One region of the Pseudomonas sp. GOM7 genome, then DNA from elsewhere that is predicted to be linked to it. Evidence: predicted binding sites of a transcription regulator. Region 1 holds the regulator's gene; the other holds the start of a gene.
The links. Region 1 encodes FliA, which starts transcription of late flagellar genes. Its sites were predicted from a motif close to CTAAAGTTTNNNNNNNNNNNGCCGNTAA; they were not measured.

Region 1 (15,273 bases):
CCTGCTGATCATGCTGCTGACCCTGATCTGGTCCGGCCCCTGGCTGGTCAGCCAGTTGATGGAGTACACCCAGAACCTGATCCAGAACATTCCGTACCTCATAGGCTGATGGGGCGGGCACGATGCTGGAGTTGAGCAACGCGCAGATCAGCGGCTGGATCGCCCAGTTCATGCTGCCGTTGTTTCGCATCGCCTCCATGCTGATGGTCATGCCGATCATCGGTACGCAACTGGTGCCGACCCGCGTGCGCCTGTACCTGGCGCTGGCCATCTGCGTCGTGCTGGTGCCCACCCTGCCGCCGATGCCGCAGGTGGATGCGCTGAGCTTGCGCAGTCTGCTGCTGATCGCCGAGCAGGTCATGATCGGGGTCATGCTCGGTTTCGTCTTGCAGTTGTTCTTCCACGTCTTCACCGTCGCCGGGCAGATCATCGCCATGCAGATGGGTCTGGGCTTCGCTTCCATGGTCGACCCCACCAACGGTGTATCGGTGCCGGTGCTGGGCCAGTTCATGCTGATGCTGGTGACCCTGCTGTTTCTGGCCATCAATGGCCATCTGGTGGTGCTGGAAGTGCTCGCCGAGAGCTTCGTCAGCTTGCCACCAGGGCAGGGCCTGATGGTGCAGCACTACTGGGAGCTGGCCGGCAAGCTTAGCTGGGTGATCGGCGCCGGGCTGTTGCTCACCCTGCCGGCCGTTACCGCGCTGCTGGTAATCAACCTGGCCTTCGGCGTGATGACACGGGCGGCGCCGCAACTGAACATCTTCTCCATCGGCTTTCCGCTGACCCTGGCCATGGGCCTGGTGATCTTCTGGATCAGCCTCTCCGACTTCGGCAGCCTGTTCCAGGCCATTGCCAGTGATGCCCTGCAGCAATTGGGCGAATTCGCCCAGACGAGGTAGCCATGGCGGAAAGCGAGAGCGGCGCCGACAAGAGCGAGGAACCCACAGGCAAGCGGCTCGAAGAGTCGCGGAAAAAAGGCCAGATCGCGCGTTCCAAGGAGCTCAACACCCTGGCGGTGACCTTTGCCGGCACGGCGGCCCTGATCCTGTTCGGCGCCCAGATTGGCGGCGCCTTGCTGGATCTGATGCGCGGCACCTTCAGCCTGCCGCGCGAGGTGCTGATGCGCGAAGACAGCATGGCTCTCTACCTGCTGGCCTACGGCAAGCAGACCCTGCTGGCCCTGCAGCCCTTCTTCATCGTCCTGCTGATCGCGTCGGTGATCGGCCCCATCGGCCTGGGCGGCTGGTTGTTCTCCAGCGAGGCACTGTTGCCCAAGGGCAGTCGGATGAACCCGCTGGCGGGCCTCAAGCGCATGTTCTCGGTACAGGCGCTGGTGGAACTGCTCAAGGCCTTTGCCAAGTTCCTGGTGATCCTGGCGGTGGCCCTGCTGGTGCTGGCCACGGATCAGGACGACCTGCTGGCCATCGCCAACGAGCCGGTGGAGCCGGCGATCCTGCACAGCCTCACCGTGGTCGGCTGGAGCGCCTTCTGGTTGTCCTGCGGGCTGATCCTGATTGCGGCGGTGGATGTGCCGTTCCAGCTCTGGAGCCACAAGCAGAAGCTGATGATGACCAAGCAGGAGGTCAAGGACGAATACAAGGACTCCGAGGGCAAGCCAGAGGTCAAGGGGCGCATTCGTCAGTTGCAGCGCGAGATGGCCGAACGGCGCATGATGCAGGCCGTGCCGCAGGCCGACGTGGTGATCACCAACCCGACCCACTTCGCCGTGGCGCTGAAGTACGACCCCAACTCGGGCGGTGCCCCGGTACTGCTGGCCAAGGGCAACGATTTCATCGCCCTGAAGATTCGCGAGATCGCCAATGAGCACAAGGTCATGGTGCTCGAGTCGCCGGCTCTGGCGCGGGCGGTCTACTACTCCACCGAACTGGAGCAGGAAATTCCCGCCGGTCTTTACCTGGCCGTGGCCCAGGTGCTGGCCTATGTCTACCAGCTCCGCCAGTTCCAGGCGGGCAAGGCCAAACGCCCCGGCCCGTTGCCGGACTTGCCGATTCCCCAGGATCTGCGCCGGGATGATTGAGCCGCAAGCTGCAAGCAAGACCCGCTTTGAGGGCGGGCGCTTTTGCTCTTTCTTGCTTGCAGCTTGAGGCTTGCAACTTGTAGCTGCTTTTCTGGAACACTTCTTGCCCTTAGCCAATCAGGACGCAGTTTCGCGTCAAAAGTTTGATTCGGCTGGGGTAGGCAAGTGGCAGTAGATCGCGCACAAATCATCGGTGATGTTCGCAGCAACCTGGCGGGGCTGCGCCAGGGCAACCTGGGTATTCCATTGCTGCTGCTGGTGATGCTCGGCATGGTGATGCTGCCGGTGCCGGCATTTCTGCTCGACGTGCTGTTCACCTTCAGTATCGCGCTCTCGATCGTGGTGCTGTTGGTCAGTATCTATGCGCTGCGGCCGCTGGATTTCGCCGTGTTTCCCACCATCCTGCTGGCCGCCACGCTGCTGCGCCTGGCGCTGAACGTGGCCTCGACCCGGGTGGTGCTGCTCAACGGCCACGAGGGGCATGGCGCGGCGGGGCAGGTGATCCAGGCCTTCGGCGAGGTGGTGATCGGCGGCAACTACGTGGTTGGTATCGTGGTCTTCGCCATCCTCATGATCATCAACTTCGTGGTGGTCACCAAGGGTGCCGGGCGTATCTCCGAAGTCAGTGCGCGCTTCACCCTCGACGCCATGCCCGGCAAGCAGATGGCCATCGACGCCGACCTCAACGCCGGCCTGATCGACCAGGTCGAAGCCAAGAAACGTCGTAGCGAGGTAGCCCAGGAGGCCGACTTCTACGGCTCCATGGACGGTGCCAGCAAGTTCGTCCGTGGCGATGCCATCGCCGGCCTGCTGATCCTCTTCATCAACCTCATCGGCGGTATCGCCATCGGTGTCTTGCAGCACAGCCTGCCGTTCGCCGAAGCGGGCAAGGTCTATACCCTGCTGACCATCGGTGACGGCCTGGTGGCGCAGATCCCCTCGCTGCTGCTGTCCACCGCCGCCGCAGTGATGGTGACCCGCGTCTCCACCTCCGAAGACATGGGCGCGCAGGTCAATCGGCAGATGTTCGCCTCGCCCAAGGCGCTGGCGGTGGCTGCGGCCATCCTCATCGCCATGGGCCTGGTGCCGGGCATGCCGCACTTTTCCTTCATCAGCCTGGGCCTGGTAGCGGCAGGCGGCGCCTACTGGATTGCGCACAAGAACCGCAAGGTCAAGGAAGAGGAAGTCAAGGAAGTGCAGCGTCAGCAGGAACTGCTGCCGGCGCAGAAGGCCCAGGAGGTCAAGGAGCTGGGCTGGGATGACGTCACCCCGGTGGATATGGTTGGCCTGGAGGTGGGCTACCGCCTGATCCCGCTGGTCGACCGCAACCAGGGCGGGCAGTTGCTGGCGCGGATCAAGGGGGTTCGCAAGAAGCTGTCGCAGGAGATGGGCTTTCTCATGCCCTCGGTGCATATCCGCGACAACCTCGACCTGGCGCCCAACGCCTACCGTCTGACCCTGATGGGCGTCAGCGTCGCCGAAGCCGAGGTCTACCCGGATCGCGAACTGGCGATCAACCCAGGGCAGGTGTTCGGTCCGCTCAATGGCGTTGCCGCCAAGGATCCGGCATTCGGTCTGGAGGCGGTATGGATCGACCCCAGCCAGCGTGACCAGGCGCAGTCGCTCGGCTACACCGTGGTCGATGCCAGCACTGTGGTCGCCACTCACCTCAACCAGATCCTGCACAAACATGCCCACGAGCTGCTGGGCCACGAGGAAGTGCAACAGCTCATGCAACTGCTGGCCAAGAGCTCGCCGAAGCTGGCCGAAGAGCTGGTGCCGGGGCTGGTGTCGCTGTCCACGCTGCTCAAGGTGCTGCAGGCGCTGCTGCAGGAACAGGTGCCGGTACGGGATATCCGCACCATCGCCGAGGCCATCGCCAACGTCGCACCGAAGAGTCAAGATCCCGCCGCGATGGTGGCGGCAGTGCGCGTCTCGCTGGCCCGCGCAATCGTCCAAGGCATCGTCGGGCTTGAGCCCGAGCTGCCTGTGATCACCCTCGAGCCCAGGTTGGAACAGATATTGCTGAACAGTATGCAGAAGGCCGGTCAGGGCAGTGAGGATGGCATCCTCCTCGAACCTGGCATGGCCGACAAGCTGCAGCGTTCCCTGGTGGATGCGGCGCAGCGCCAGGAAATGCTCGGCAAACCGGTGATCCTGCTGGTGGCCGGCCCGATCCGGGCGATGCTGTCGCGCTTCGCGCGGCTGGCAGTACCCAGCATCCACGTGCTGGCTTATCAGGAAATTCCGGACAACAAGCAGGTCACCATAGTCGCCACTGTGGGCCAGAACTGAGGTAAAGGGTCATGCAGGTCAAACGCTTCTTCGCTGCCGATATGCGAACCGCCATGAAACTGGTGCGCGATGAGCTGGGCGCCGACGCTGCCATCATCGGCAACCGTCGCGTGGCCGGTGGCGTCGAGCTGACCGCTGCGCTGGACTATCAGGTTGCGCCCACGCCGGTGCGGCCGAACCCGGCCCTGGAGGCCGAGCTGCGCAAGACCCAGGCACGCATCGCCAACGCCCAGGCCGAACTGGCCACCCGTGCCGAAGAGGATGCCCTGAAAGACCGTCAACTTTTTGCCAATGATTCGCTGGTGGCGCCGGAATTGCCGGTCACTCCGGTCAAACCGCAGCGCCCGGTGGCAGAGAAGCCTGCCCCCGTCCCGAGTGTCGATCCGCGCGCGCTGGACGCCATGCGCTTCGAGCTGCACGGCCTGCGTGAGCTGATCGAAGTGCAGTTGGGCAGCATCGCCTGGGGGCAGATGCAGAACCGTCGTCCGCAGCAGGCCAATCTGTGGCGCCGCCTGCAACGCATGGGCTTGTCGGCCGACCTGGCGCAACTGCTGCTCGAGCGCGTGAACACCATCAACGAGCCGCGCCAGGCCTGGCGCATGATGCTGGCGCACCTGGCCCATGCGATCAAGACGCCCAAGGTCGAGCCGTTGGAAGAGGGCGGAGTGATCGCCCTGGTCGGCCCTGCCGGCATGGGCAAGACCACCACGCTGGCCAAGCTGGCGGCGCGCTACGTGCTCAAGCATGGCGCCCAGCAGGTCGCCCTGGTGAGCATGGACAGTTACCGCATCGGCGCGCAGGAGCAGCTCAAGACCCTCGGGCGCATCCTTGGCGTCTCGGTGACTCAGGTCGACCCAGGGCAGTCTCTGCTGCAAGCCCTGGCGCCTGTGGCGAAGAAACGCGTGGTGCTGATCGATACCGCCGGCCTGCCAAGCAATGACCCGGCCCTGCGCCTGCAGCTCGAGAGCCTGGCCGCACGTGGGCTGAAGGCAAAAAATTATCTGGTTCTGGCTGCTACCAGTCAAAACCAAGTGCTGAAAGCGGCCTACCATAGTTATAAGCGCTGCGGTCTTGCCGGCTGCATACTGACCAAGCTGGACGAGGCGGCGAGCCTGGGCGAGGTTTTGGGCCTGGCCATAGGCCAGCGTCTGCCGGTAGCCTATGTCACTGATGGGCCACGTATTCCGGATGACCTGCAGGTGCCGCGTAGCCATCAGTTGGTCAGCCGCGCCGTGAGTCTGCAAGCCGCCGAAGAGCCGAGCGAGGATGCCATGGCGCAATTGTTCGCCGGTCTTTATCAAGGAACCGCGCGGCGAGTCGGCTGACGCGCTAAAGTGTTGCAAGCCCTGCGTTTTTTCCGCAGGGACTAACGGCCGCTAGGCCAAGTCGAAGTTAGACAAGGTGTGTAGAGAACATGGGTATGCATCCCGTACAGGTGATCGCGGTGACCGGCGGCAAGGGTGGCGTCGGCAAGACCAACGTGTCGGTGAATCTGTCCATGGCCCTGGCCGATCTCGGTCGCCGAGTCATGCTCATGGACGCCGACCTGGGTCTGGCCAATGTCGACGTGTTGCTTGGACTGACCCCCAAGCGCACCTTGGCCGACGTGATTGCCGGTGAGTGCGAGCTGCGTGAAGTGCTGCTGCAAGGGCCTGGTGGCATCCGCATCGTGCCGGCAGCGTCCGGTACGCAGAGCATGGTCAACCTGTCACCGATGCAGCATGCCGGCCTGATCCAGGCCTTCAGCGACATCAGCGAGAACCTCGACGTGCTGGTGATCGATACCGCTGCCGGCATCGGCGATGCGGTGGTCAGCTTCGTTCGCGCGGCTCAGGAGATTCTCGTCGTCGTGTGCGACGAGCCCACCTCGATCACCGACGCCTACGCCCTGATCAAGCTGCTCAACCGTGACCATGGCATCAGCCGTTTCCGCGTTCTGGCCAACATGGCGCACAGTCCGCAGGAAGGACGCAATCTCTTTGCTAAGCTGACCAAGGTGACGGATCGTTTTCTCGATGTCGCCTTGCAGTACGTCGGTGCCGTGCCCTACGACGAATGCGTACGCAAGGCGGTGCAGAAACAACGCGCCGTCTACGAGGCCTTTCCACGCTCCAAGTGTGCGCTGGCGTTCAAGGCGATCGCGCAGAAGGTCGACACCTGGCCCTTGCCAGCCAACCCGCGCGGTCATCTGGAGTTCTTCGTCGAGCGCCTGGTGAAACAACCGACTGCAGATTCGGCCGTATGACAGCAGCCTCTGGACTTCGTATGTACAACAAGGCTCAGGCGCAGGATTCCCAGTATCAGTTGATCGAGCGCTACGCGCCGCTGGTCAAGCGCATCGCCTATCACCTGTTGGCGCGCTTGCCGTCCAGCGTTCAGGTCGACGACCTGATTCAGGCCGGCATGATCGGCCTGCTCGAAGCCTCACGCAAATACGACTCCAGCAAGGGCGCCAGTTTCGAGACGTTCGCCGGTATTCGCATCCGTGGCGCCATGCTCGACGAGGTGCGCAAGGGGGATTGGGCGCCGCGTTCGGTGCACCGCAACAGCCGCATGGTCAGCGATGCGATCCGCGCCGTGGAGGCCAGAACGGGGCGAGACGCTAAAGATCACGAGGTTGCGGCCGAACTCCAATTGAGTCTGGAAGATTACTACGGCATCCTTGGCGACACTTTGGGCAGCCGCCTGTTCAGTTTCGACGACCTGCTGCAGGACGGCGAACACGGCGGGTTGCATGAAGAAGCCGGGCACACCCACCTCGAACCTTCGCGGGATCTCGAAGATGAACGTTTCCAGGCGGCTTTGGCCAACGCCATTGCCGGCTTGCCGGAGCGTGAACGTCTGGTGCTGGCGCTGTATTACGATGAAGAACTGAACCTGAAGGAAATCGGTGAAGTGCTTGGCGTCAGTGAGTCGCGAGTCAGTCAGATTCATAGTCAGTGTGCGGCGCGTTTGCGCTCGCGCCTGATGGAATGGCGGGCGGGTTGAGGCAGAAGCAACGATATTGCTGGGCCGGTTTCACGATTAGAAGGCGTATTTGCAAGCGCAATACGTTTGGGACTGTACGGAGGTCGACTTGGACAAGAACATGAAAATCCTCATCGTTGACGATTTCTCGACGATGCGACGGATCATCAAGAACCTCTTGCGTGATTTGGGCTTTACCAACACGGCGGAGGCTGATGACGGTACGTCGGCGTTGCCCATGCTGCAAAGCGGCAGCTTCGACTTTCTGGTGACCGACTGGAACATGCCCGGCATGACCGGCATCGACCTGCTGCGCGCGGTGCGCGCCGACGAGCGCCTCAAGCATCTGCCGGTGTTGATGGTCACGGCCGAGGCCAAGCGTGACCAGATCATCGAAGCCGCTCAGGCCGGTGTGAACGGCTACGTGGTCAAACCCTTCACCGCCCAGGTGCTGAAGGAAAAGATCGAGAAGATCTTCGAGCGGGTCAACGGCTGATGTCGGCCGCGAGGGTGCTATGGAACACGATGATTCCACACTGGGCGAACTCGAGTCGTCCCTGAAGAAAAATGCCCGCGAATTGGTCGATAGCCTCGAAAGAGGCAATTTCGGCAATGCGGTGCAACTGATCAACGAACTGAACAAGGTTCGTGACCGTGGCTTGTATCACGAAGTCGGCAAGCTGACCCGCGAACTGCACAATGCCATCGTCAATTTCCAGCTCGATCCACGCATGCCGCATGCCAAGGAGCTGTCGCAGATCGCCGACGCCACCGAGCGCCTGAACTACGTGGTCACCATGACCGAGCGGGCGGCCAACCGCACCATGGATCTGGTCGAGCAGAGCGCGCCTCTGGTCAATGACCTGGCCGATGAAGCGCAGAGCCTGGGTGCCGAGTGGGGCCGCTTCATGCGCCGTGAAATCGGTGCCGACGGTTTCCGTGAGCTGGCCAAGCGCATCGAGTTGTTCCTCGCGCGTAGCGAGCGTGATGGCAACAAGTTGTCCAGCCATCTCAACGACATCCTGCTGGCGCAGGACTACCAGGATCTCACTGGTCAGGTGATCAAGCGTGTCACTCAACTGGTTACCGAGGTCGAGAGCAATCTGCTCAAGCTGGTACTGATGGCCAGCTCGGTGGATCGCTTCGCCGGCATCGAGCATGACCACGAAGTACTGCGTGCCGAACAACAGAAACAGAAAGCGCCATCTCATGGTGAAGGTCCGCAGATTCATGCCGATAAGCGTGATGATGTCGCCTCCAGTCAGGACGATGTCGACGACCTGCTGTCCAGTCTTGGATTCTAAGGAGCACCCCCATGAGCTTCGGCGCCGATGAAGAGATTCTCCAGGACTTCCTGGTAGAGGCCGGAGAGATTCTCGAGCAGTTGTCCGAGCAGTTGGTCGAACTGGAAAGTCGACCGGATGACATGAGCCTGCTCAATGCCATCTTCCGTGGCTTCCACACCGTCAAGGGTGGCGCGGGCTTCCTCCAGCTCCATGAGCTGGTGGAGTGCTGCCACATTGCCGAGAACGTTTTCGACATCATGCGCAAGGGCGAGCGCCGCGTCGATGCCGAGCTGATGGACGTGGTGCTGGCTGCGCTGGATGCGGTCAACGGCATGTTCAACCAGGTACGTGAGCGTACCGAGCTGACCCCGGCCTCGCCCGAGCTGTTGGCGGCACTGGCACGCCTGGCCGAGCCAGCCGGTGCCGAGCAGGCGGCCGGCCCCGCTGCTGCCGTCGAAGAGGTGACGCAACCTGAGCCGGAACCCGAGCCCGAGCCTGTCGCAGCGGCGCCGGCCTCTTCCGATATCACCGACAGCGAGTTCGCCCAGTTGCTCGATGCCCTGGGCGAGGAGGCGGCTGCCGAGTCGCCGGCAGCCGCCTCGAGTGCCAGCGATGAAATCACCGACGACGAGTTCGAGTCGCTGCTCGATCAGTTGCACGGCAAGGGCCAGTTCTCCGCACCGGCAGCCGCAACTGCGCCAGCCGCCGCGGCTGCCAGTGCGCCAGCAAACGAGCCTGCCGGTGATGAAATCACCGACGACGAGTTCGAGGCACTGCTCGATCAGTTGCACGGCAAGGGGCAGTTCGCTGCGCCAGCCGCACCGGCCAGTGGTTCTGCGGCTCCGGCCAGCGAGGCTGTGCCGGCAGCCCCAGCCAGCGACGAGATCACCGACAGTGAATTCGAGTCGCTACTCGACGAGCTGCATGGCAAGGGCAAGTTCGTGCCGCCCCCCGTATCGGCGCCTGCTCCTGCGGCAAGCAAGCCAGAACCGGCCAAGCCTGCCCCGATAACGCCTGTGGCGCCCGTGGCCAAGCCTGCTGCCAAGGTCGAGCCCGCCGCCAAGAGTGAGCCCGCCGCTGCTCGTGCGTCGGCAGCGCCCGCTGCTGCCGAGAAACCCGCCAGTGAGGCCGAAACCACCGTGCGGGTCGATACCGCGCGCCTGGACGAGATCATGAACATGGTCGGCGAACTGGTGCTGGTGCGTAACCGCCTGGTGCGCCTGGGGCTCAACAGTGGCGACGAGGCCATGTCCAAGGCGGTGTCCAACCTCGATGTGGTCACGGCGGATCTGCAGACCTCGGTGATGAAGACCCGCATGCAGCCGATCAAGAAGGTGTTCGGCCGCTTCCCGCGCCTGGTGCGCGACTTGGCGCGTAACCTGAAGAAGGAAATCAACCTCGAGCTGGTAGGCGAGGAAACCGACCTCGACAAGAACCTGGTCGAGGCCCTGGCCGACCCGCTGGTGCACTTGGTGCGCAACGCTGTCGACCATGGCGTGGAAACCCCGGAAGAGCGCGAGAAGGCGGGCAAGGCCCGTGCTGGTCGCGTGGTGCTGTCGGCCGAGCAGGAAGGCGACCACATCCTGTTGTCGATCACCGATGACGGCAAGGGCATGGATGCCGACATTCTGCGTGCCAAGGCCGTGGAGAAAGGGCTGCTGGACAAGGATGCGGCCGATCGCCTCAACGAGTTCGAGTGCTACAACCTGATCTTCGCCCCGGGGTTCTCGACCAAGACCGAGATCTCCGACGTGTCCGGCCGTGGTGTCGGCATGGACGTGGTCAAGACCAAGATTTCCCAGCTCAACGGCACGGTCAACGTGTTCTCGCAGAAGGGCCAGGGCTCGAAGATCATCATCAAGGTGCCGCTGACCCTGGCGATCATGCCGACGCTGATGGTCATGCTGGACAACCAGGCCTTCGCCTTCCCGCTGGTCAACGTCAACGAAATCTTCCACCTCGACCTGTCGCGCACCAACGTGGTCGACGGTCAGGAAGTGGTGATCGTGCGCGACAAGGCTCTGCCACTGTTCTACCTCAAGCGCTGGCTGGTACCGCAGGCGTTCCAGGAGGAGCAGCGTGAGGGCCATGTGGTGATCCTCACCGTGGGCAGCCAACGCATCGGCTTCGTCGTCGACCAGTTGGTCGGCCAGGAAGAGGTGGTGATCAAGCCGCTGGGCAAGATGCTCCAGGGCACCCCGGGTATGTCCGGTGCCACGATCACGGGCGATGGCCGCATCGCGTTGATTCTCGACGTTCCGAGCATGCTCAAGCGCTACGCTCGACGTTTCTGATGGTTCGCGGCGCGGGCCGTGCCCGCGTCGTCTAGGAGAGTGTATGGCTGTCAAGGTTCTGGTGGTGGACGACTCCGGCTTCTTTCGCCGGCGTGTTACGGAAATTCTGTCCGCCGACCCCAGCATTCAGGTAGTGGGTACGGCCACCAACGGGCGTGAAGCGATCGATCAGGCGCTGGCTCTCAAGCCGGACGTGATTACCATGGATTACGAGATGCCGATGATGGATGGCATCACGGCCGTGCGTAACATCATGCAGCGTTGCCCGACCCCGGTGTTGATGTTCTCTTCGCTGACTCATGAAGGCGCGCGGGTCACCCTCGATGCGCTGGATGCGGGGGCGGTGGACTTCTTGCCGAAGAATTTCGAGGACATCTCGCGCAACCCGCAGAAGGTTCAGCAGATGCTCTGCGAGAAGGTGCACACCATCGCGCGCAGCAATCGTCGTTTCAGCTCCGCAGCCGTGGCGCCGACAGCCGTTGCTACACCCGCACCGGCCCAGCCGCGCCCAGCCGCGCCTGCCCGGCCGGTACCGGCACCGGCTCCCACAGCGCCCGTGCGTACCTCGGCAACTGGTGGGCATTCTGCTGCGCCCAAGCGCAAGGCCTACAGGCTGGTGGCCATTGGCACCTCCACCGGCGGGCCGGTGGCCCTGCAGCGGGTGCTGACTCAATTGCCCGCCAATTTTCCGGCCCCCATCGTGCTGATCCAGCACATGCCGGCGGCCTTCACCAAGGCCTTCGCCGAGCGCCTGGACAAGCTGTGCCGGATCCAGGTCAAGGAGGCCGAGGATGGCGACATCATGCGCCCTGGCCTGGCGCTGCTGGCGCCAGGCGGCAAGCAGATGATGGTCGATGCCCGCGGCGCGGTGAGAATCCTGCCAGGTGACGAGCGTCTTAACTACAAGCCTTGCGTCGACATCACCTTCGGTTCGGCTGCCAAGTCCTTCCATGACAAGGTGCTGGCCGTGGTGCTCACCGGCATGGGTGCCGATGGTCGCGAGGGCGCGCGTCTGCTCAAGCAGAGTGGCAGTCAGGTCTGGGCTCAGGACGAGGCCAGTTGCGTGATCTATGGCATGCCGATGGCGGTGGTCAAGGCCGATCTGGCCGATGCGGTTTACGACCTCGACGAGATCGGTCGCCACCTGACCGAGGCCTGTCAGTGATGATGCTTGATGCGGGCGAGCCTGCATGGATGTTCTGAGCCTCATTGGCGTCATCCTGGCGTTCGTCGCCATTCTCGGCGGCAACTACCTCGAAGGCGGGCATGCTTCGGCGCTGCTCAATGGCCCGGCAGCGCTGATCGTCATTGGCGGTACCCTGGGGGCGGCCTTCCTGCAGACGCCGATCAATGTGTTCAAGCGCTCGATGAGCGTGCTGCGCTGGATCTTCTTCCCGCCGCGCATCGACCTGCTCGGCGGTATCGAGCGCGTGGTCGGCTGGAGCACGGTGGCGCGCAAGGAGGGGTTGCTCGGCCTGGAGGCGGTGGCTGACGCCGAGCCCGATGCTTACGCGCGCAAGGGCTTGCAACTGCTGGTCGATGGCGCCGAGCCGGAGGCCATTCGCAGCATTCTCGAAGTCGATCTCTACACCCAGGAAGCACGCGACATGCAGGCGGCCAAGGTGTTCGAGAGCATGGGCGGCTACGCGCCGACTATCGGCATCATCGGTGCGGTGATGGGGCTGATTCACGTCATGGGCAACCTGGCTGATCCCGCTATGCTCGGCAGCGGCATTGCCGTGGCGTTCGTGGCGACCATCTACGGCGTCGGCTTCGCCAACCTGCTGCTGTTGCCAGCGGGCAACAAGCTCAAGTCCATTGCGCTGCGCCAGTCGCGTTATCGCGAGATGCTCCTGGAGGGCATCCTGTCGATTGCCGAAGGCGAGAACCCGCGTTCCATCGAGCTGAAGCTGCAAGGCTTCATGGACTGATGGAGGCATGGCATGGCGCGCAGACGGCATCAGGAAGAACACGAGAATCACGAACGCTGGTTGGTGTCCTACGCCGACTTCATCACCTTGCTGTTCGCCTTCTTCGTGGTGATGTATTCGATCTCCTCGATCAACGAAGGCAAGTACAAGATTCTGTCGGACTCCCTGACCGGGGTGTTCAACCAGCCGGATCGTTCGGTCAAGCCTATCCCCGTCGGCGAGGAGCGCCCGCGCAGTTCCCAGGCGCAGGACGACACGCCGGACGACGACAGCGAGATGACCGACACCACCTTGCGCAGCATCGCCTCCAGCGTGCGCAGCGCCTTTGGCGATCTGCTGCAGAGCGATCAGTTGACCATTCGCGGCAACGAGATGTGGATCGAGATCGAGTTGAGCTCTAGCCTGCTGTTTCCCAGTGGCGATGCCTTGCCCAACGACAAGGCGTTCGACATCATCGAAAAGGTTGCCAAGATTCTGGCGCCCTACGAGAACCCGGTGAAGGTGGAAGGCTTCACCGACAACCTGCCGATTCAGACCAGCCAGTTCCCTACCAACTGGGAGCTGTCTGCGGCACGCGCTGCCAGCATCGTGCGCATGCTGGCCATGGATGGCGTCAACCCTGCACGGTTGTCCGCAGTGGGGTATGGTGAGTACCAACCGGTAGCCGACAACGCCACGCCCGAGGGGCGTGCGCGCAACCGTCGTGTGGTATTGGTAATCTCGCGTGATCTGGACAATCGCCGCAACAGCGGCAGTACGGCGGCTCAGCAAGGCGGAGCTGGCACGCAACCTGCTACAGCGCCAGGGCAGGGGGCCTCGCAACCGTGAGCCGTCAATTTATCGGTCGCCGTGCAGCAGCGGCGACAGCCATTCTCGGCTTCAACGCGTCGCGCCGGGAGGATGAGAGAACATGAAAGTCTGGGCAGTAGCCAATCAGAAAGGTGGTGTCGGCAAGACCACCACGTCCATCGCCCTGGCTGGCCTGTTGGCCGATGCCGGCAAGCGTGTGATCGTCGTCGACCTCGACCCGCATGGATCCATGACCAGTTACTTCGGGCACGATCCCGATGCGCTGGAGCACAGTTGCTTCGACCTGTTCCTGCATCAGGGCAACGTGCCGCAGGGCTTGCCCAGGCAACTGCTGCATGGCACCAGCCACGAAAACATTTCCCTGTTGCCGTCGAGCACCGCCCTGGCCACGCTGGAGCGCCAGTCGCCTGGACAGAGTGGCCTCGGCCTGGTCATCGCCAAGAGTCTGGCGCAGCTCTGGGAAGACTTCGACCACGCCATCATCGACAGCCCGCCGCTGCTCGGCGTGCTGATGGTCAACGCCCTGGCCGCCAGTCAGCAACTGGTGATCCCGGTGCAGACCGAGTTTCTCGCGGTCAAGGGCCTGGAACGGATGATCACCACCCTGACCATGATCAACCGTTCGCGCAAGCAGGCGCTGCCCTATACCATCGTGCCGACCCTGTTCGACCGGCGTACCCAGGCCTCGATGAGCACCCTGAAGCTGTTGCGCAACACCTATCCCGACAACCTCTGGCCGGCTTACGTGCCGGTGGATACCCGTCTGCGTGATGCCAGCCGTGCAGGCCGCACGCCGTCGCAGTTCGACCCCACCAGTCGTGGCGTGATCGCCTATCGCGCGCTGCTCAAGCATCTGCTGAACCATCAGCCCGCCGCGCAGGTAGCCTGAAATGCCGGTCTATGCTGAACTGCACTCAAGCCGGGTCACTGTGCGGCCGATAAGCTGTACAGCTTTTCATCACGGGATCCATCCATGAGTCGTCCCCTCGCCACCGCTACGCGCTCGCAACTGGCCCTGCAGTCCTACCTCGACGGTTTGCTGCAGGAAGCCGCCGTCGAGCTGGAAATGTCCGTCAGCCTCGACGAGTTCGAGGCTGCCGTGCTCGAAGAACAGATACGCGATGCCCGCATGGTGCCGCCCGTGGCCAAGCCCGTGCTGGTCGAACCGCTGGCGAAGCCGGCGCCCGTCGAGCCACTGGCGCAGCCAGCAGCGGTCGTGCCCGAGGTGCGCTCGGTACCCGTGGAGCCCGAGGTGCAGGCGCCTGCGCGAGTGATCGAGTTGGCACCGCCGGTGAGTGCGGCTCAAGGCGAAGCTCCCACGCCGCCGCTTGGCCCTTCACTCGATGGCAGGCCGGCCTGGGCCGAGGAACCGTTCGAGTGCCTGCTGTTCGATGTCGCTGGTCTGACCCTGGCTGTGCCGCTGGTGTGCCTGGGTTCGATCTACCCGCTCGAGGGCCAGGAGCTGACCCCGTTGTTCGGCCAGCCGGACTGGTTTCTCGGGCTACTGCCCGGCCAGTCCGGCAACCTCAAGGTGCTGGATACGGCGCGCTGGGTAATGCCTGACCGCTATCGTGACGACTTCCGTGAAGGCCTGCAGTACGTGATTTCGGTGGGTGGCTATGAGTGGGGGTTGGCGGTGCATCAGGTCAGCC
Region 2 (16,516 bases), 380 kb from region 1:
GGCTGGTGATCACCACGATATCCGGCCCACGACCACGCAGTTGCCGGGCGACTTTCACCGCTTCCTGCAGGCTGCCCAGTTTCGCGCCGGTGAGCAGCTCGAACTCGAACTGGTTGGGGGTGATGATGTTGGCGAAGGGAATGGCCTGGTCACGCAGAAAGTCCGGAATCGCCGGATTGACGAACACGCCCCGACCGACATCGCCCATCACCGGGTCGCACAGGTAGCGCACGCGGGGATTGTGCTGGCGGATCTCACCCACCGCTTCGAGAATCACCCGGCCGCTGTCGGCATCGCCCAGGTAGCCCGACAGTACCGCCGACAGGCGCGGCAACACGCCCCGCTCACGCAGCCCCAGCAGCACCTCGCGCACATGCTCGGCACCAAACACCTGGCCACGGAACTGGCCGTAGCCGGTGTGGTTGGAGAACTGCACGGTATGGATCGGCAGCACCTCGAAGCCCAGGCGTTGCAGCGGGAAGACCGCCGCGGCATTACCGACATGACCCCAGGCGACATGGGATTGGATCGATAGAACCAGCGGTGGCAGGACGGCACTCATCAGGGGCTCCGGCAGTGAAGGGACGGGTGGCGATTATTGGTCATGTCGAGGCCGCAAGGCCACTGCCGGCTCAGGCAGTGACCCGGGTTCCAACGCTCCACCATCGGCACGATGCCCCTAGCTGATCATCAGCCTGGAAACCCCAAGCAGGGCGAGAAAAGGCGCGACCAGGCCATGAAGTCTGAGTGGGCGCGACAACACACCGAGCAGCAGTACGATGCTCACCGCGAAAAACAGACTCTTGAAGCATTCCTCCACGCTCCCTCCGAGGCGCGTCCCGGGTCGCAGCGCCCCTCTCGGCTGCCAGGCGCCAGCCGTACGCATGAGTATGAGCTCCGGCAGGGCTCATCAGGCAGGCATCAGGCGGCCATGCGGCGACAGGCCTCGGCGCAAGCCTTGCAGGTCTTGGCGCAGTCCTGGCAGTGCTTGGCCTCATGCCGGCTGCACTCTTCGCCGCATTGGCTGCAGATCTCGGCGCAGACGCCACAGAAAGCCGCTGCCAGCTCGCTGCCACTGGCCATCAGCGACGCCGCGAGGCGGCACACCTCCGAGCACTCGCGATCTAGCTGGATGCACTGGGCCATCATCTGCACCTGGCCTTCGCTCAGGCAGGCGGCAAAGCAACGGTCACAGGTCACGGCACAGTCCAGACAGGCCTTGATGCAGGATTCGATATCAGCGTTATTCATGAGCATTCTCCACTCGTGGTAGGTCTGCAATCGTCAGTCGATACCCGCACCCGAGGCAGAGTCTCGGGCGACCACGGGCGCCAGGGCCGCGCACACCGGGTTCGACTCGTGACATCGCACTGTGGCCCTGCATGGCACCTCGGGGCTCACCGAGCAGCACGTCAGTCATCAGCAACGTCGAGGGAAATCCTCGCTTCCCTACCCATGCCGGTTTCAGTGGCGATGTGCGCAGTGGACAGAGGCAGGCAAAGCCAGGTTCAGGGAGTTTTCCGCCCTGCCCCTTGCCTCGCTCACCAGTGGCGCTGGGGTTCCGGGCCACGACCCGGCCATGAGCAAAAACAGGCTGAACTCCCTACGAAGCTCCTCAGTCCCCATTACAGGAGCCATCGCCCAGCGACTGGCGCTACGCAACCTCGCTGGCAATTGGCGCATCGCCAACCCGTTCCACCGACTGCAGGAGAATCCAATGGCAAGCATTCAACTGAACGACGCACTGGTGGTGATCACCGGCGCCTCGAGCGGCATCGGCCGCTGCGCCGCCCATGCCTTCGCCCGGCATGGCGCGCGCCTGGTGCTGGCGGCCCGTGATGAAGCGGCACTGGCCACAGTCGTCGAAGAATGCGAGCGAATCGGTGCCCGCGCCCTGGCCGTGCCTACCGACGTCACCCGTAACGAATCGATGCAGCACCTGGCCGAACAGGCCGCGGCCTTCGGCGATGGGCGCATCGATGTCTGGGTCAACAATGCCGGCGTCGGCGCGGTGGGCAGCTTCGAGGACACTCCGCTGAACGCTCACGAGCAGGTGGTGCAGACCGACCTGCTCGGCTACCTGCGCGGCGCCCATGTCGTGCTGCCGTATTTCAAGGCGCAGACCTCGGGCATCCTGATCAACACCCTGTCGCTCGGCAGTTGGGTCGCCCAGCCCTACGCGGCCGCCTATTCCGCCGCCAAGTACGGCTTGCGCGGGCTCACCGAGGCGCTGCGCGGCGAACTGGTGCGCTGGCCGCACATCCATATCTGCGACCTCTACCCAGCGGTGATGGACACCCCCGGCTTTCGCGATGGCGCCAACTTCACCGGCCACCAGCTCAGCCCGCCGCCGCCACGCTACGATCCGCGCCAGGTCGCCGATGCCATGGTGGAACTGGCCCTCGATCCCCGCCCGAGCCGCACGGTGGGGCGAGCCGCCACCCTGCTGCGCCTCGGCCACTTCCTCCTGCCGGGCTTCGCCCAGCTCTCCGGGCTGGTGGTGGGCAGCGCGCTGAAACGCGGGCCACGCACGCCGCACTCCACCGGCAACCTGTTCCAGCCAGCGACTGGGGAGCGGCGCATCGACGGCGGCTGGCGCAGCAGCCCGGCGGATAGCCGGATGCCGGCCCTGCTGACCGGCACGGCGGCCGTGCTGCTGGTCGGCTGGGGGCTGATGCGCCTGCGTAGCGGCTCTCGCTGAGCCGCCCGACCTGACTGGGCCGCAGCCGACACCCTGGACTTTCTCAGTGAGATGCAGAGGGTGCTGTTTCGCGCCGTGATGAGCTGGGCCTGCCGGCCAGCGAGCATTCGGCCAGGCGCCAGCGCCAGTTCGTGGCCTTGATCGAAGGGGCTGGCAGTATCGGCTTGGGACAACTGCGCGGGCGAGCAGAAGTCTTCTGTACGGAGTGAGTACTTCCCATCTGTACAGCAACATGCCCGGCCTGGCGCCGCTGGTAGCGTGGTCGCCCTCGCAGTAAGTAAATCTGTCCCGTTTTCCTTGTTCAATGGTGCGCGCGGCGCACCCTACCCTTGTGCGCCGCGATGGCTGAAGTTACAGATGCCAAGTGATACCATTGCGCGCTTCGACGCCGCCCTGGGTACCATCAGGCTGCGGCGCCACGATACCCGACACACCCACCCATGCCGAGCAGCCCCAACGGCTCGTCTGCCGGCAGGGTCGTAGCCCTCACTCATCTGCGCAGGTTCGTCTTCCTCGGTTCGGGCCGGGTTGCAAGGCTCGAAGCGGTATCACCCGTTCAACAGCGCGCCTCAAGTTACTGATAGGTAAGCCCTTTGATTTCCACCGCTAACATCACCATGCAGTTCGGCGCCAAGCCGCTGTTCGAGAACGTTTCCGTCAAGTTCAACAACGGCAACCGCTACGGCCTGATCGGCGCCAACGGCTGCGGCAAGTCGACTTTCATGAAGATTCTCGGCGGCGATCTGGAGCCGTCGGCCGGCCAGGTGATGCTCGAACCCAACGTGCGTCTGGGCAAGCTGCGCCAGGATCAGTTCGCCTACGAAGAATTCAACGTGATCGACACCGTGATCATGGGCCACGAGGAGCTGTGGAAGGTCAAGGCCGAGCGCGACCGCATCTATTCGCTGCCGGAAATGAGCGAAGAAGACGGCATGAAGGTGGGCGAGCTGGAAGGCGAGTTCGCCGAGATGGACGGCTACACCGCCGAGTCCCGCGCCGGCGAACTGCTACTAGGCCTGGGCATTCCGCTGGAACAGCACTTCGGCCCGATGAGCGAAGTCGCCCCCGGCTGGAAGCTGCGCGTACTGCTGGCTCAGGCGCTGTTCGCCGACCCGGACGTGCTGCTGCTCGACGAACCGACCAACCACCTGGATATCAACACCATCCGCTGGCTGGAAAACATCCTCACGGCGCGTAACAGCACCATGATCATCATTTCCCACGACCGCCACTTCCTGAATGCGGTCTGCACACATATGGCCGACCTGGACTACGGCGAGCTGCGCCTGTTCCCCGGCAACTACGACGAGTACATGACCGCTGCGACCCAGGCACGCGAGCAACTGCTGGCCGACAACGCCAAGAAGAAGGCGCAGATCGCCGAGCTGCAGACCTTCGTCAGCCGCTTCTCGGCCAACGCCTCCAAGGCCAAGCAGGCCACCAGCCGCGCCAAGCAGATCGATAAGATCCAGCTCGCCGAGGTCAAGCCGTCCAGCCGCGTCAGCCCGTTCATCCGCTTCGACCAGAACAAGAAGCTGCACCGCCAGGCGGTCACCGTCGAGAAGCTGTCCAAAGCCTTCGACGACAAGGTGCTGTTCAAGAACTTCAGCTTCACCATCGAGGCCGGCGAGCGTGTGGCCATCATCGGCCCCAACGGCATCGGCAAGACCACCCTGCTACGCAACCTGGTCGGTGAGATGACCCCGGACGCCGGCGCGGTGAAATGGACCGACAGCGCCGAGGTGGGCTACTATGCCCAGGATCACGCCCACGACTTCGAGGCCGACGAAACCCTGTTCGAGTGGATGGGTCAGTGGACCAGCGGCGAGCAGAACATTCGCGCCGCCCTGGGCCGCATGCTGTTCTCCTCCGACGAGATCCAGAAGTCGGTCAAGGTGCTCTCCGGTGGTGAGCAGGGCCGCATGCTGTTCGGCAAGCTGGCCTGCCAGAAGCCCAACGTGCTGGTGATGGACGAACCGACCAACCACCTGGACATGGAGTCCATCGAGGCGCTCAACCTGGCGCTGGAGAACTACCCGGGCACGCTGATCTTCGTCAGCCACGACCGTGAGTTCGTCAGCTCCCTGGCCACGCGCATCATCGAGCTGTCGGACAATGGTGTGACCGATTTCAGTGGCAGCTACGACGACTACCTGCGCAGCCAGGGCGTGATCGTCTGACGTCTGCTTCAGAAATGAAAAAGCCCGCGACTGCGGGCTTTTTCATGGCCGCTCGATCAGGCCATAGGCGTCAGATGCGGAACTGACGCACCAGTGCGTTGAGGCGATCGCCTAGCCCAGCCAGGCTGCGCGCGGTCTGCGCGCCCTGCTCCGTCTCGCTGGCGACGCTGTCAACCGCTCCGGCGATCTGGTGCACGCTGCGGTTGATCTCCTCGGCCACAGCGGTCTGCTCCTCGGCCGCACTGGCGATCTGCGCGTTCATCGCGTTGATGGTGGCGATCAGTTGCGCGATGGCATCCAGCGAGGCGCCGGCCTTGTTCGCCTGTTCACTGGTCAGCTCGCCGGCATCGCTGGAGCGGCGCATGGCCGTGACCGAAGCCTGGGTGCCCTGCTGCAGGCGGTCGATCATGCCCTGGATTTCCCGAGTGCTTTGCTGGGTGCGGCTGGCCAGCGCTCGCACCTCGTCGGCCACCACGGCGAAACCGCGCCCGGCCTCCCCGGCCCGCGCCGCCTCGATGGCCGCATTGAGCGCCAACAGGTTGGTCTGCTCGGCGATGGAACGGATCACGTCGAGCACGCTGACGATGGACTGCACGTCCTGCTGCAAGCTGTCCAGCGACGCGCCGCTGCTGCGGATATCCTCCACCAGGGCATGAATGCTCTGGATGCTGCCGTCGACCACGCGCTTGGCCTCCTGGCCTTCATGGTCGGTCTGCTGGGCAGCCTCGGCCGCGTTCTGCGCACTCTTGGCCACCTCATGCGCTGCCGCCGACATCTGGTTGATCGCCGTGGCCACCTGATCGGTTTCATGGCGCTGCTGCGCCATGGCCTGCTCGGAACGCTGCGCCTGAGCGGACACCTGACCGACCAGGTCGGTGAGCTGGCCGGTCATTTCGGCGATCTGCCGCACCAGACCATGGATCTTCTCGACGAAGCGATTGAAGGAGCCGGACAGCTCGCCCAGCTCATCCTGGCTGGTAATGGGGAGGCGATGGGTAAGATCACCGTCGCCCGCGGCGATGTCATCGAGGTTCGCCTTGATCTGCACCAGTGGCCGTAGAAAGGCATTGCCCAACCACACCGCGACGATACCGACCAGCACCAGCAGCACCGCTGCCACGACGACAACACTGGTGATGATGGTGCTGATGCGCTTGTCGATGGCTGCCTGCACCTCGGCGATCTGCGCCTCGATACCGTCAAGATTGAGCGCAGTACCCAACGCCATGTCCCACTTGGGCAGGTAGTAGCTGTAGGCGAGCTTGGGCACCTGCACCGACTCGTTGCCCGGCAGCGGCGAGGAATAGTTCACGAAGTAGGTATTGTTCTTGGCGACATTGACCAGCTCGCGGTTGATGTAAACGCCGTTCACATCACGCCGGTCGATCAGGCTCTTGCCGACGTCCACCGGGCTGTCGCTGCGAAACAGGCGCACCACGTTGGAATCATGCGCGAAGAAGTAACCGTCAGTGCCGTACTTGATCTTCGAGAGAATGGCGATAGCCTGCTCGCGGCTGGCCATGTCGCCCTGACTGGCGTTGTCGTAGAGGCTCTTCACCGCCCCGACGGCGATCTGGATGTAGTTCTGCAGCTCGGTGCGCTTCTCCTGCAGCAAACGCTCTCGGGTCTCGGCCACCTCGTCGGCGGCCAGGCTCTGCAACACCTGGGCGGCGGTACCGCTGAGCACCAGTGCGAAGAGCATCACCGGCACCAGGGCCAGGAGTATTACCTTGGCTTTCAATGTCAGGCGCATTTCTTATTGTCCTTTAATGCTGCCAATGAAAAAACGGGGCTAGCGCTTGTATCGGCAGCCCCGCTGAAGAACTTGAAAGCGACCTGATGGACTGAAAATCCGAGCGCGGAAGATGCCCTCACAGAAGCATAGCTGCGGCCCAACCGAACGCTAGCAGCGGCAGGTTGTAGTGCATAAAGGTGGGCACCACGCTGTCCCAGATGTGGTTGTGCTGGCCGTCGATGTTCAGACCGGCGGTGGGCCCCAGGGTGGAGTCGGACGCCGGCGAGCCAGCATCGCCCAAGGCTCCGGCCGTGCCGACGATACTGACGATGGCCAAAGGGCTGAACCCCAGTTGCAGGCCCAGCGGGACGAAGATCGCGGCAATGATCGGCACGGTGGAGAATGACGAGCCGATGCCCATGGTCACCAGCAGCCCCACCAGCAGCATCAGCAGTGCGCCCAAGGCCTTGTTGTGGCCGATCAGCTCGGCCGCGCCATTCACCAGGGCCTTCACCTCGCCGGTCGCCTCCATCACCGCGGCGAAGCCAGCCGCCGCGATCATGATGAAGCCGATCATGGCCATCATCTTCATGCCTTCGGTGAACAGGCCATCGGCCTCGCGCCAACGCACCACACCGGAGATCGAGAAGATCACGAAGCCCGCCAGGGCGCCGATGATCATCGAATCCAGCCAGAGCTGCACGACGAAGGCAGCGGCGATGGCGACGCCGGCCACCAGCAGGCTCACGGGGTTGTATTGGACGTCCACCCGTTCGGCCTGTTCGATCTTCTTCAGGTCGTAGCTGCGTTTACCGCGGTAGCTGAACAGCACGGCGACCAGCAACCCACAGAACATGCCCAGAGCCGGAATCGCCATGGCCTGGGTGATGCTCACGCCACTGACGTCGACGCCGGCGTGGGCGACGTTGGCCAGCAGGATTTCGTTGAGGAAGATGCTGCCGAAGCCGACGGGCAGAAACATGTAAGGCGTGACCAGGCCGAAGGTCAGCACGCAGGCGATCAGTCGGCGATCCAGTTGCTGCCGGCTCATGACGTATAGCAGTGGCGGCACCAGCAGAGGGATGAAGGCGATATGGATCGGCAGAACGTTCTGCGAGGCGATAGCCACCAGGAGCAGCAGCGCGATCAGGCCCCACTTGAGCACAGCACCGCCACCTTCGTGCTGACTGTCGACCAGCCTCAATGCCTTGTCGGCCAGAGCATGAGCCAGGCCGGACTTGGCAATGGCCACGGCGAAGGCGCCCAGCAATGCGTAGGACAGCGCCACCTTGGCGCCACCGCCTAACCCCTGGTTGAACGCGGCCAGCGTGCCGTCAACGCCTAACCCACCGAGCATGCCACCGACCAGCGCACCGGCGATCAACGCCACGACCACATGGACGCGACAAAGGCTGAGCACCAACATGATGCCAACCGCAGCGATTACAGCGTTCATAAAAGAGCCTACCTGCCGGAATGCCGGCTGGGGCCGGCGCAAAAAGCCGCGTACTTTGAAGCAAGCGGGCTACGCTGTCAAAAACCACTTACCGTTCATTATATTAATCGTTTCGTGCATAATTTCGATCGATCGCTGTACCAGTCAAGAAGACCGCCCGTTTGCCGATAACTGCACCAGCCCTCGTAGAAAGGAACGCATCATGCCGTTCAGCCGTCTTTCGATCCAATGGAAGATCACCTTGCTCGCCGGCCTATGCCTGCTCGCCATCGTGATCCTATTGATCGGCGCATCACAGTACCAATCCAGTCGTAGCGCCACCCTGGTGCGAGATGCCAGCGCCACCATGATGGAGGAAAGTGCCAAGCAGCGCCTGAAGGCACTCGCCGAGCTGCAAGCGATTCGCATCCAGCGCTATTTCATGGAGTCCTACCAATACGGTAAGAGCTTCTCCCGGCAGTTCCTGTTCTTGCGAGAGCAGGCCAACAAACGCTTTCTCGATGCCTTTGATCTGCGTGAAGATCTCGCACGCCAGATGCGTACCAACCTGGAAGCCAATCCCGATCTGCTCGGTATGTACCTGGTATTCGACCCCAACTTACTCGACGGCAAGGACGAGCTCTTCGTCGATCAGCCTAAGCAGGGCGGCAACGATACAGGACGCTTTGCGCTGTACTGGTCACAGTCGACACCCGGCGAGCTTGCCTCCGAAACCATATCCGAGGAGCTTCTGGCGGACAGCACGCCCGGAGACAACGGTGTGCCCTACAACGCGTGGAATACCTGCCCTCGCGAAACGCGACAGCCTTGCGTGCTGGAACCCTATTACGATGTGGTTGGCGGCCAGAAGGTACTGATGACCAGCATCGCCTTCCCGCTGGAGCAGGACGGCAAGATCATCGGTGTGACGGGCCTGGACATCAGCCTCGACAGCCTGCAGAAAATCAGCCAGGAGGCCAATCGCGAACTTTACGAGGGCCAGGGCCACGTCAGCATTCTCAGCCCCTCTGCCCTGCTGGTTGGCCATAGCCGCGATGCCAGCCTGCTCAGCCTGCCGGTGGAACGCGCCTACCCGGAAAAAGCCGCTCAATTGCGCCAACTGATTCAGAACGGTACGGCTGCCGAACTCGATCACAGCGACATATTGCAAGAGCTGAGCCCGTTCCGACCGATTCCGGAAGCCAAGCCCTGGAGCGTGCTGCTCGAAGTGCCCAAGGCCATCTTGCTTGAGCGAGCCATTCATCTCAGCGGCCAGTTGGACGAGCGCCAGGCCAGCGACAAACTGTTCGCCCTGCTGCTCGGTCTAGGGGCCGCAGCAGCCGGCCTGCTGCTGATGTGGCTGACCGCACGTGGCGTGACCCGGCCCATCCTCGGTGTGGCCGCGATGCTCAAGGACATCGCCAGCGGCGAAGGCGATCTCACTCGCCGCCTGGGCTATGCCAGGCGTGACGAGCTGGGAGAGCTGGCGAGCTGGTTCAACCGTTTCCTCGACAAGCTTCAGCCCATCATCGCCGACGTCAAGAACAGCGTCGTCGATGCGCGCAGCACCGCGGACCAGGCCGCGTCCATCGCCAGCCAGACCAGCGCGGGCATGCAGCAGCAGTACCGCGAGGTGGATCAGGTTGCCACCGCCTTCCAGGAAATGAGCGCCACGGCTCACGACGTAGCTCACAACGCAGCGCAGGCGGCTGAGGCGGCACGCGGTGCCGATCAAGCCAGCCGCGAAGGCCAGCAGGAGGTCGACAGGACCACGAGCAGCATCGAATTGCTGGCCAACGAGATGAATGTCGCCATGCAAGAGGTCGAAGGCCTGTCCAGCAGCAGCGAAAAAATTGGCTCGGTGCTGGAAGTGATTCGCGCCATCGCCGAGCAGACCAACCTACTGGCACTCAATGCCGCCATCGAGGCAGCACGCGCTGGCGAGGCAGGTCGAGGCTTCGCTGTGGTGGCTGACGAGGTACGCAACCTGGCCCAGCGCACCCAAGGCTCGGTCGAAGAGATCCGCCTGGTCATCGAAGGCCTGCAGAATGGTACCCGTGAGGTGGTCAGCACCATGCAAAGCAGCTATCACCAGGCCCAGGGCAGTGTCGATCAGGTACAAAAGGCGGTCGCCGCGCTGCAGCGCATCAGCCAGGCGGTAAGCGTGATCACCGACATGAATCTGCAGATCGCCAGCGCGGCCGAAGAGCAGAGCTCGGTCGCCGAAGAGATCAACCGCAACGTCGCCGCGATTCGCGATGTCACCGAAGCCATTACCGCACAGGCAGGCGAATCGGCCCAGGTAAGCCAGAACCTAAATCGGCTGGCCAACCACCAGCAGGGTCTGATGGATCAGTTCCGCGTATGACGCCAGATCATCCCTGATCTGGCAGCGCCTCCCTTGCAGCGCAGGCGGTCAATGGCCTAGCCTGCGTTCTTTTTTTGAGGGAAGCAGCATGCTCAATATCGCCTTGGTCGCCGGCTCCAGCCGTAACAACAGCCAGTCGGGGAAGGTCGCACGTTTTCTGCGTCAGCGTCTGATCGAAATGGGTCATACCACCCAGGAATCAAGCAGCATCATCGACCTGGGTCTGGCGCCGCTGCCACTCTGGCCCGCCGAAGACGCCGGCCCCTGGGAGCTCTATCGCCAGCAACTGGCGGCAGCCGATGCCCTGGTGATCGTTGCGCCGGAGTGGAACGGCATGGCTTGTCCGGCAATCAAGAACTTCTTCCTCTACGCCAGCAAGGCGGAGCTGGCGCACAAGCCGGGACTGCTGGTGGGCGTTTCCTCGGGTATCGGTGGCGCCTACCCGATCAGCGAACTGCGCGCCTCCAGCTACAAGAACTGCCGCCTCTGCTATCTGCCCGAACACCTGATCGTGCGCCAGGTGGAGAAGGTGCTGAATGCACCACAGGCGCAGGACGAAGCCGATCAGCGCATCCACGAGCGCGCCGATTATGCCCTCGATGTACTGGTGCGCTACGCCCATGCTCTGCAGCCGGTACGCGCTGCCATAGGCTTCGACAATCAGGCGTTCGCCAACGGCATGTAAGGACGCTCAGCAGGCCGTTGAAAAACGTATGCGACGACTGCATGGATGCAGGAGGTAGAGCGAAGCAGGAAGCCCGAGCCGAGGCAGCCAGTGCAATACCGATGGCGGCCCCGCAAAAACAGGCGAAAAACGACCGGGGTCGCGCTCGACTTTACGAGCTGTAAATGAGCATTTTGATCGGACTCGCGCACGAGCCTGTTTTTAACGCAGCAATGGCAACGTAGGTAGTTTTTCAACAGCCTGTTAGCGGCTCGGCAGTTCGATGGCCACACGCAGCCCGCCCAGCGGGCTGTCCTGCAAGGTGATGGAGCCACCCCAGGCTTCGACGATATCGCGCACGATGCCCAGCCCCAGGCCATGCCCGGCGACTTGCTCGTCCAGGCGCGTGCCCCGCCCCAGCACCTCCTCACGGCGCTGCGGTTCGATGCCCGGGCCATCGTCATCGACATGGATCAGCAGCTTGCCAGGCGTCTCCTGTAACGCCAGGCGCACCTGGCCATCGGCCCATTTGCAGGCGTTGTCCAGCAGATTGCCGAGCAGCTCCAGCAGGTCTTCGCGATCGCGCTGCACCACCAGGCCGGCAGGTGCCTGCCAGTCCAGTTCGATGCCATGGTCATGAATCATCGCCAGGGTGGCGAATAGCCCTGGCAGTTCCTGGGCACAATCGAAGCGCGCGCCTGGCAGTGCCTCCCCTGCCAGGCGCGCACGGCCCAGCTCGCGGCTCAGGCGCTGTTCGATCTGTTCGAGCTGTTCGCGCAACGTGGCACGCAAGGCCGGATGGGCCGCCAATTCCTCGCGCCCGGCCAGGCTGATCAACACGGCCAACGGGGTTTTCAGGGCATGGCCCAGATTACCCAGGGCGTTACGCGAGCGCTTCAGGGTGTCCTCGGTATGGGCCAGCAGGTGGTTGATCTGCGCCACCAGGGGCTCCAGCTCTTCAGGCACTTGGGTATCCAGCTCGCTGCGCTGGCCTTGCTGCAACTGGGCGATCTGCTGGCGCACCTGCTCCAGAGGCTTCAGGGCTCGCCGCACCGTGTAGCGCTGGGCAATCAGGATCAGCACCAGCGCGGCGCCCCCCAGCCCTAGGCCCAGCCACTGCATGCGGCGAAAGCCCTGCAGGATCGGCGCGTAGTCCTGCGCCACGCTGATCGACAGGTTTTCCCCGTAACGCCGGTAGTCGGCGCGGTACACCAGCAGGCGCTGCCCTTGCGGCCCATCGCTGAGACCATCGTGCATGCCAGGGCCTGCAGGCTTGAGCAACTCACGATCCCACAACGAGCGTGAGCGCCAACTGTGATCAGTGAAATCGATGCGGAAATAATGGCCGGAGAACTGCCGCTGGAAGGACGGGTCGAGGCGCCGTTCATCCAGTTGCAGGCCCGCCGGGCCACGCACCAGAGCGGCCAGCAAGCCCTGCGCTTCGTCGCGCAGATCTTCCTCCAGGTAAGCGCGCAAACCACGGTCGAACACCCACAAGCCCGCCTGCGCCAGGGCCAGGCCAACCAGCAACAACACGGCCGCCAGGCCCAGGCTCAGGCGCCGCTGAATCGACCTCACCCACGCTCTCCGCTGAAGCGGTAGCCCTGGCCGCGCCGGGTTTCGATGACTTCGCGCCCCAGCTTGCCGCGCAGACGATTGACATGAACCTCGATCACGTTGGAATCACGCTCGGTTTCGCCATCGTAGAGGTGGTCGGCCAGGTGGCTCTTGGACAGGATCTGCCCAGGGTGCAGCATGAAATAGCGCAGCAGCCGGAATTCGGCGGCCGTCAGATCGATGCGCTGCCCGCCAGCGGTCACGCACTGGCGGCTTTCGTCCAGTTGCAGGCCGGCCGCCTCCAGTTGCGGCTGGTTAGCCAGGCCATGGGCACGGCGCAGCAGGGCCTGAATGCGCAAGGCCAGTTCTTCCGGGTGGAAGGGCTTGGTCAGGTAATCGTCGGCCCCTGCTTTCAGGCCCTCGATGCGCTCGGCCCAGGAACCGCGCGCGGTGAGCACCAGTACAGGGGTGGTTAGGCCGCCGGCACGCCACTCCTGCAACACCTCGAGCCCAGGTTTGCCCGGCAGACCGAGATCCAGAATGATCAGGTCATAGGGCTCGCTTGCGCCCTGGTATGCGGCATCGCGGCCGTCTGCCAGCCAATCCACGGCATACCCCTGGCGGGTCAGGCTCGCACTCAACTCATCGGCCAGGGGCACATGATCCTCAACCAGTAACAGGCGCATCAGTCATCTTCCTCGTCCTTCAGTACGCGTCCGTCACGCGCGTCCAGTTCCAGCTCGCGTACCACACCCTGCGGCGTGAGAATCTCCACTTCGTAGACCAGTACGCCGTCCTCCTCCTCGAGTTCGGCCTCCAGCAGCGTGGAGCCAGGATAATGCTGATCCACCCGTTTCATCATCTGCTCGAAGGGCAGGATGACCCCCTCCCGGCGCAGGCGCAGGGCCTCGTCCTGGTCGAGATCACGCGCCAGGCTCACGCCACTGAGCAGCACGCCACTCAGCAGCATGAGGATGGCAAAGGTACGCATGTTCATCAGTCATCCTGGTGATTTTTGAGAATGGCGCCGCTGCTGGCGTCGAGTTCCAGATCCCATTGCACGCCATTGGCATCGTGCAACTCGACCTGGTAGATGTAGCGACCATATTCGTCCTCGAGTTCGCTTTCCCTGATGCTGCCACCCGGGTGCTGGGCCAGCGCCAGTTCATTGAGCTGCTCGAAGGATTTGATGGTACCGGCATCCTGCAGTCGCTGCGCCTCATCCGGCGCCAGATCGCGCGCCTGGGCAATGGTAGCGGCGCCAGCAAGCGTGGCAAAGGCCAGAACACTGAGCAATCGATTCATGAGTAGACTCCAGTAAAGAAAACTGTACGGCCACCACTGTAAGTAATGGCACTTAATTCAAGCTGAATGCTGTCTCGCACAGGTGCGTCATTCAGCCACTGAAGTCGCTTGGCCGTGCTTCACAGGGCTCTATAATCGCCAGCTTGCATCGATGGAGATGATGATGAGCGCAATCCATATCAAAGCCCCCGCCCTGACCATCAAGGCCGGCAGCAAGGCCCTGGCCCGCATCCGCGAGCAAGGCCTGAGCCCAGCGGATGTCGGCATTCTGCCGGGCGCCGCAGGCGGGCCCAAAGGGCTGGGCATTCAGGGGCTGGATCTGGCGCTGTTCGGCGACTGGCTGGCCCGGGCGCCGCGTGAACGGGCGCTGATCGGCGCCTCCATCGGCTCCTGGCGTTTCGCCAGCGCCTGTCTGCCCGACCCAGCCGAGGGCATTCGCCGACTCGGTGAACTCTACACCTCGCAACGCTTCGCCAAGGGCGTGAGCATGGCCGAAGTGTCAAGCACTTGTCGGCGCATGCTGGATGAGCTACTGGCCGATCAGGATGCCGACATCATCGGCAATGCCCACTACCGCCTGCATGTCGTCGTGGTGAGAAGTCAGGGCCTCTTGCAACACGATCATCGTGGCAAGCTCAGCCTCGGGCTGTCCTCGGTGATAGGTAACAACCTGCTGGCCCGACAACGCTTGGCGCGCCATTTCGAGCGGGTGATTCTGCATGACGCCCGCCAGCTACCGCCCCTGGCACGACTTCAGGACTTTACCTCGCACTTTCACGTGTTGACGGCCGACAACCTGCGCCACGCCCTTATGGCTTCCGGGTCGATCCCCATGGTCATGGAAGCCATCCGTGAGATTCCCGGTCTGCAGCCGGGCGCCTACCGCGATGGCGGCCTGCTCGACTATCATCTCGACCTGCCCTACAGCGGTGACGACATCGTGCTCTACCCGCACTTCACCGACCGGGTGATTCCGGGCTGGTTCGACAAGGGCATTCCCTGGCGACGCAGCACGCCTGGGCATCTGCAGAACGTGGTGCTGCTTGCCCCCTCTGCGCAATACCTGGCGCGCCTGCCCCATGGCAAGCTGCCGGATCGTCGCGACTTCAAGCGCTATCTCGGTGACGATGCAGGTCGCGAACGTTACTGGCGGCAGGCCATGGCCGAAAGTGAACGCCTGGGTGACGAATTTCTCGAACTGGTGGAAAGCGGCCAGCTCGCGACTCGCTTGCAACCACTATGAGCTGAGGCGACTGTGTGCCTTCCTGAAGCTCACAGGCTGCCCGGCCGATGGGCAAGAACTGTTAAACTGCGCGCCCTAACGATCATGGCAAGCCGAGCGCAACACAGTGGAACTGTTCAAGGAATTCATCTTCGAGGCGGCCCATCGCCTCCCCCATGTCCCCGCAGGCCACAAATGCGGTCGCCTGCATGGCCACTCGTTCCGGGTGGCCCTGCATATCGAAGGCGAGATGGATCCCCATACCGGCTGGATACGCGACTTCTCCGAGATCAAGGCGATCTTCAAGCCCATCTACGAGCAACTTGATCACAACTACCTCAACGACATCCCTGGCCTGGAAAACCCCACCAGCGAGGTGCTGGCCAAGTGGATCTGGCAACAGGTCAAACCCCTGCTGCCCGAACTGTCACGCGTGCGAATCCACGAGACCTGCACCAGCGGCTGCGAATATCGCGGCGATTGATCAGCGCCCCAGCCACACCAAGGCCACCTTCTAGGTGGCCTTTTCATTGCGAAGTCAGCGTAGGGTGCGCTGCGCGCACCATGGCCATGAACCCGGAGCCTCGGTACGCACAGCGCATCTACAGGCTGCTCGGATCCCGTATGTATCGAGCCACCTTGAATCTGCGTAGGGTGCGCCGCGCGCACCATGGCCATAAACCCGGAGCATCGGTGCGCACAGCGCCCCCTACGCCAGGCTTCGACTTTTCCCGGCGCAAAGAAGAAACCCCAGACCGCGTTGGCGATCTGGGGTTTCGTATAGGAGCTTGACGATGATCTGGCCGGCACTCCGGGACTCTCACCGCCACCTGCCATTTTTCGCGCACATAGAAGAACGCCCTGACCAGTTACCTGATCAGGGCGTTCGTATAGGAGCTTGACGATGACCTACTCTCACATGGTGAAGCACCACACTACCATCGGCGATGCGTCGTTTCACTACTGAGTTCGGGATGGGATCAGGTGGTTCCAACGCTCTATGGTCGTCAAGCAATTCGGTTGGGATCTCGTCGTTAGACGCTATCCCCTGGATACGTGATAGAAGCTTTGTAGTTCTTGCAAATTTTCGGCTTTCTGTCGACTTCACCATCGACACCCTCTGCACGAGGGCAGATTGTTTGGGTGTTATATGGTCAAGCCTCACGGGCAATTAGTATTGGTTAGCTCAACGCCTCACAGCGCTTACACACCCAACCTATCAACGTCGTAGTCTCCGACGGCCCTTTAGGGAGCTCGAGGCTCCAGTGAGATCTCATCTTGAGGCAAGTTTCCCGCTTAGATGCTTTCAGCGGTTATCTCTTCCGAACATAGCTACCCGGCAGTGCCAC

Region 2: a site for FliA is predicted at 8,216-8,243, ahead of OU800_RS13935 (methyl-accepting chemotaxis protein). Genes of this name have one in related genera too.

Annotation. Positions count from the first base shown of each region.
Region 1 is NZ_CP113519.1:3,548,460-3,563,732, reverse strand. Features, by position in the region: gene fliQ (flagellar biosynthesis protein FliQ) at 1-109, shown strand, start outside; gene fliR (flagellar biosynthetic protein FliR) at 123-899, shown strand; gene flhB (flagellar biosynthesis protein FlhB) at 902-2,038, shown strand; gene flhA (flagellar biosynthesis protein FlhA) at 2,204-4,333, shown strand; gene flhF (flagellar biosynthesis protein FlhF) at 4,345-5,658, shown strand; gene fleN (flagellar synthesis regulator FleN) at 5,748-6,578, shown strand; gene fliA (RNA polymerase sigma factor FliA) at 6,575-7,321, shown strand; gene OU800_RS15665 (chemotaxis response regulator CheY) at 7,422-7,796, shown strand; gene OU800_RS15660 (protein phosphatase CheZ) at 7,816-8,604, shown strand; gene OU800_RS15655 (chemotaxis protein CheA) at 8,616-10,880, shown strand; gene OU800_RS15650 (protein-glutamate methylesterase/protein-glutamine glutaminase) at 10,924-12,045, shown strand; gene OU800_RS15645 (flagellar motor protein) at 12,071-12,811, shown strand; gene motD (flagellar motor protein MotD) at 12,824-13,639, shown strand; gene OU800_RS15635 (ParA family protein) at 13,722-14,510, shown strand; gene OU800_RS15630 (CheW domain-containing protein) at 14,595-15,273, shown strand, end outside.
Region 2 is NZ_CP113519.1:3,169,244-3,185,759, forward strand. Features, by position in the region: gene pdxY (pyridoxal kinase PdxY) at 1-562, opposite strand, end outside; gene OU800_RS13910 (four-helix bundle copper-binding protein) at 922-1,251, opposite strand; gene OU800_RS13915 (SDR family oxidoreductase) at 1,718-2,701, shown strand; gene OU800_RS13920 (ABC-F family ATPase) at 3,295-4,881, shown strand; partial or broken gene OU800_RS24380 (methyl-accepting chemotaxis protein) at 4,952-5,950, opposite strand; partial or broken gene OU800_RS24385 (cache domain-containing protein) at 6,107-6,634, opposite strand; gene OU800_RS13930 (Na+/H+ antiporter family protein) at 6,753-8,072, opposite strand; gene OU800_RS13935 (methyl-accepting chemotaxis protein) at 8,275-10,419, shown strand; gene OU800_RS13940 (NADPH-dependent FMN reductase) at 10,508-11,104, shown strand; gene OU800_RS13945 (sensor histidine kinase) at 11,348-12,661, opposite strand; gene OU800_RS13950 (response regulator transcription factor) at 12,658-13,326, opposite strand; gene OU800_RS13955 (PepSY domain-containing protein) at 13,326-13,631, opposite strand; gene OU800_RS13960 (PepSY domain-containing protein) at 13,637-13,945, opposite strand; gene OU800_RS13965 (patatin-like phospholipase family protein) at 14,109-15,188, shown strand; gene queD (6-carboxytetrahydropterin synthase QueD) at 15,295-15,651, shown strand; rRNA gene rrf (5S ribosomal RNA) at 16,064-16,179, opposite strand; rRNA gene OU800_RS13980 (23S ribosomal RNA) at 16,318-16,516, opposite strand, start outside.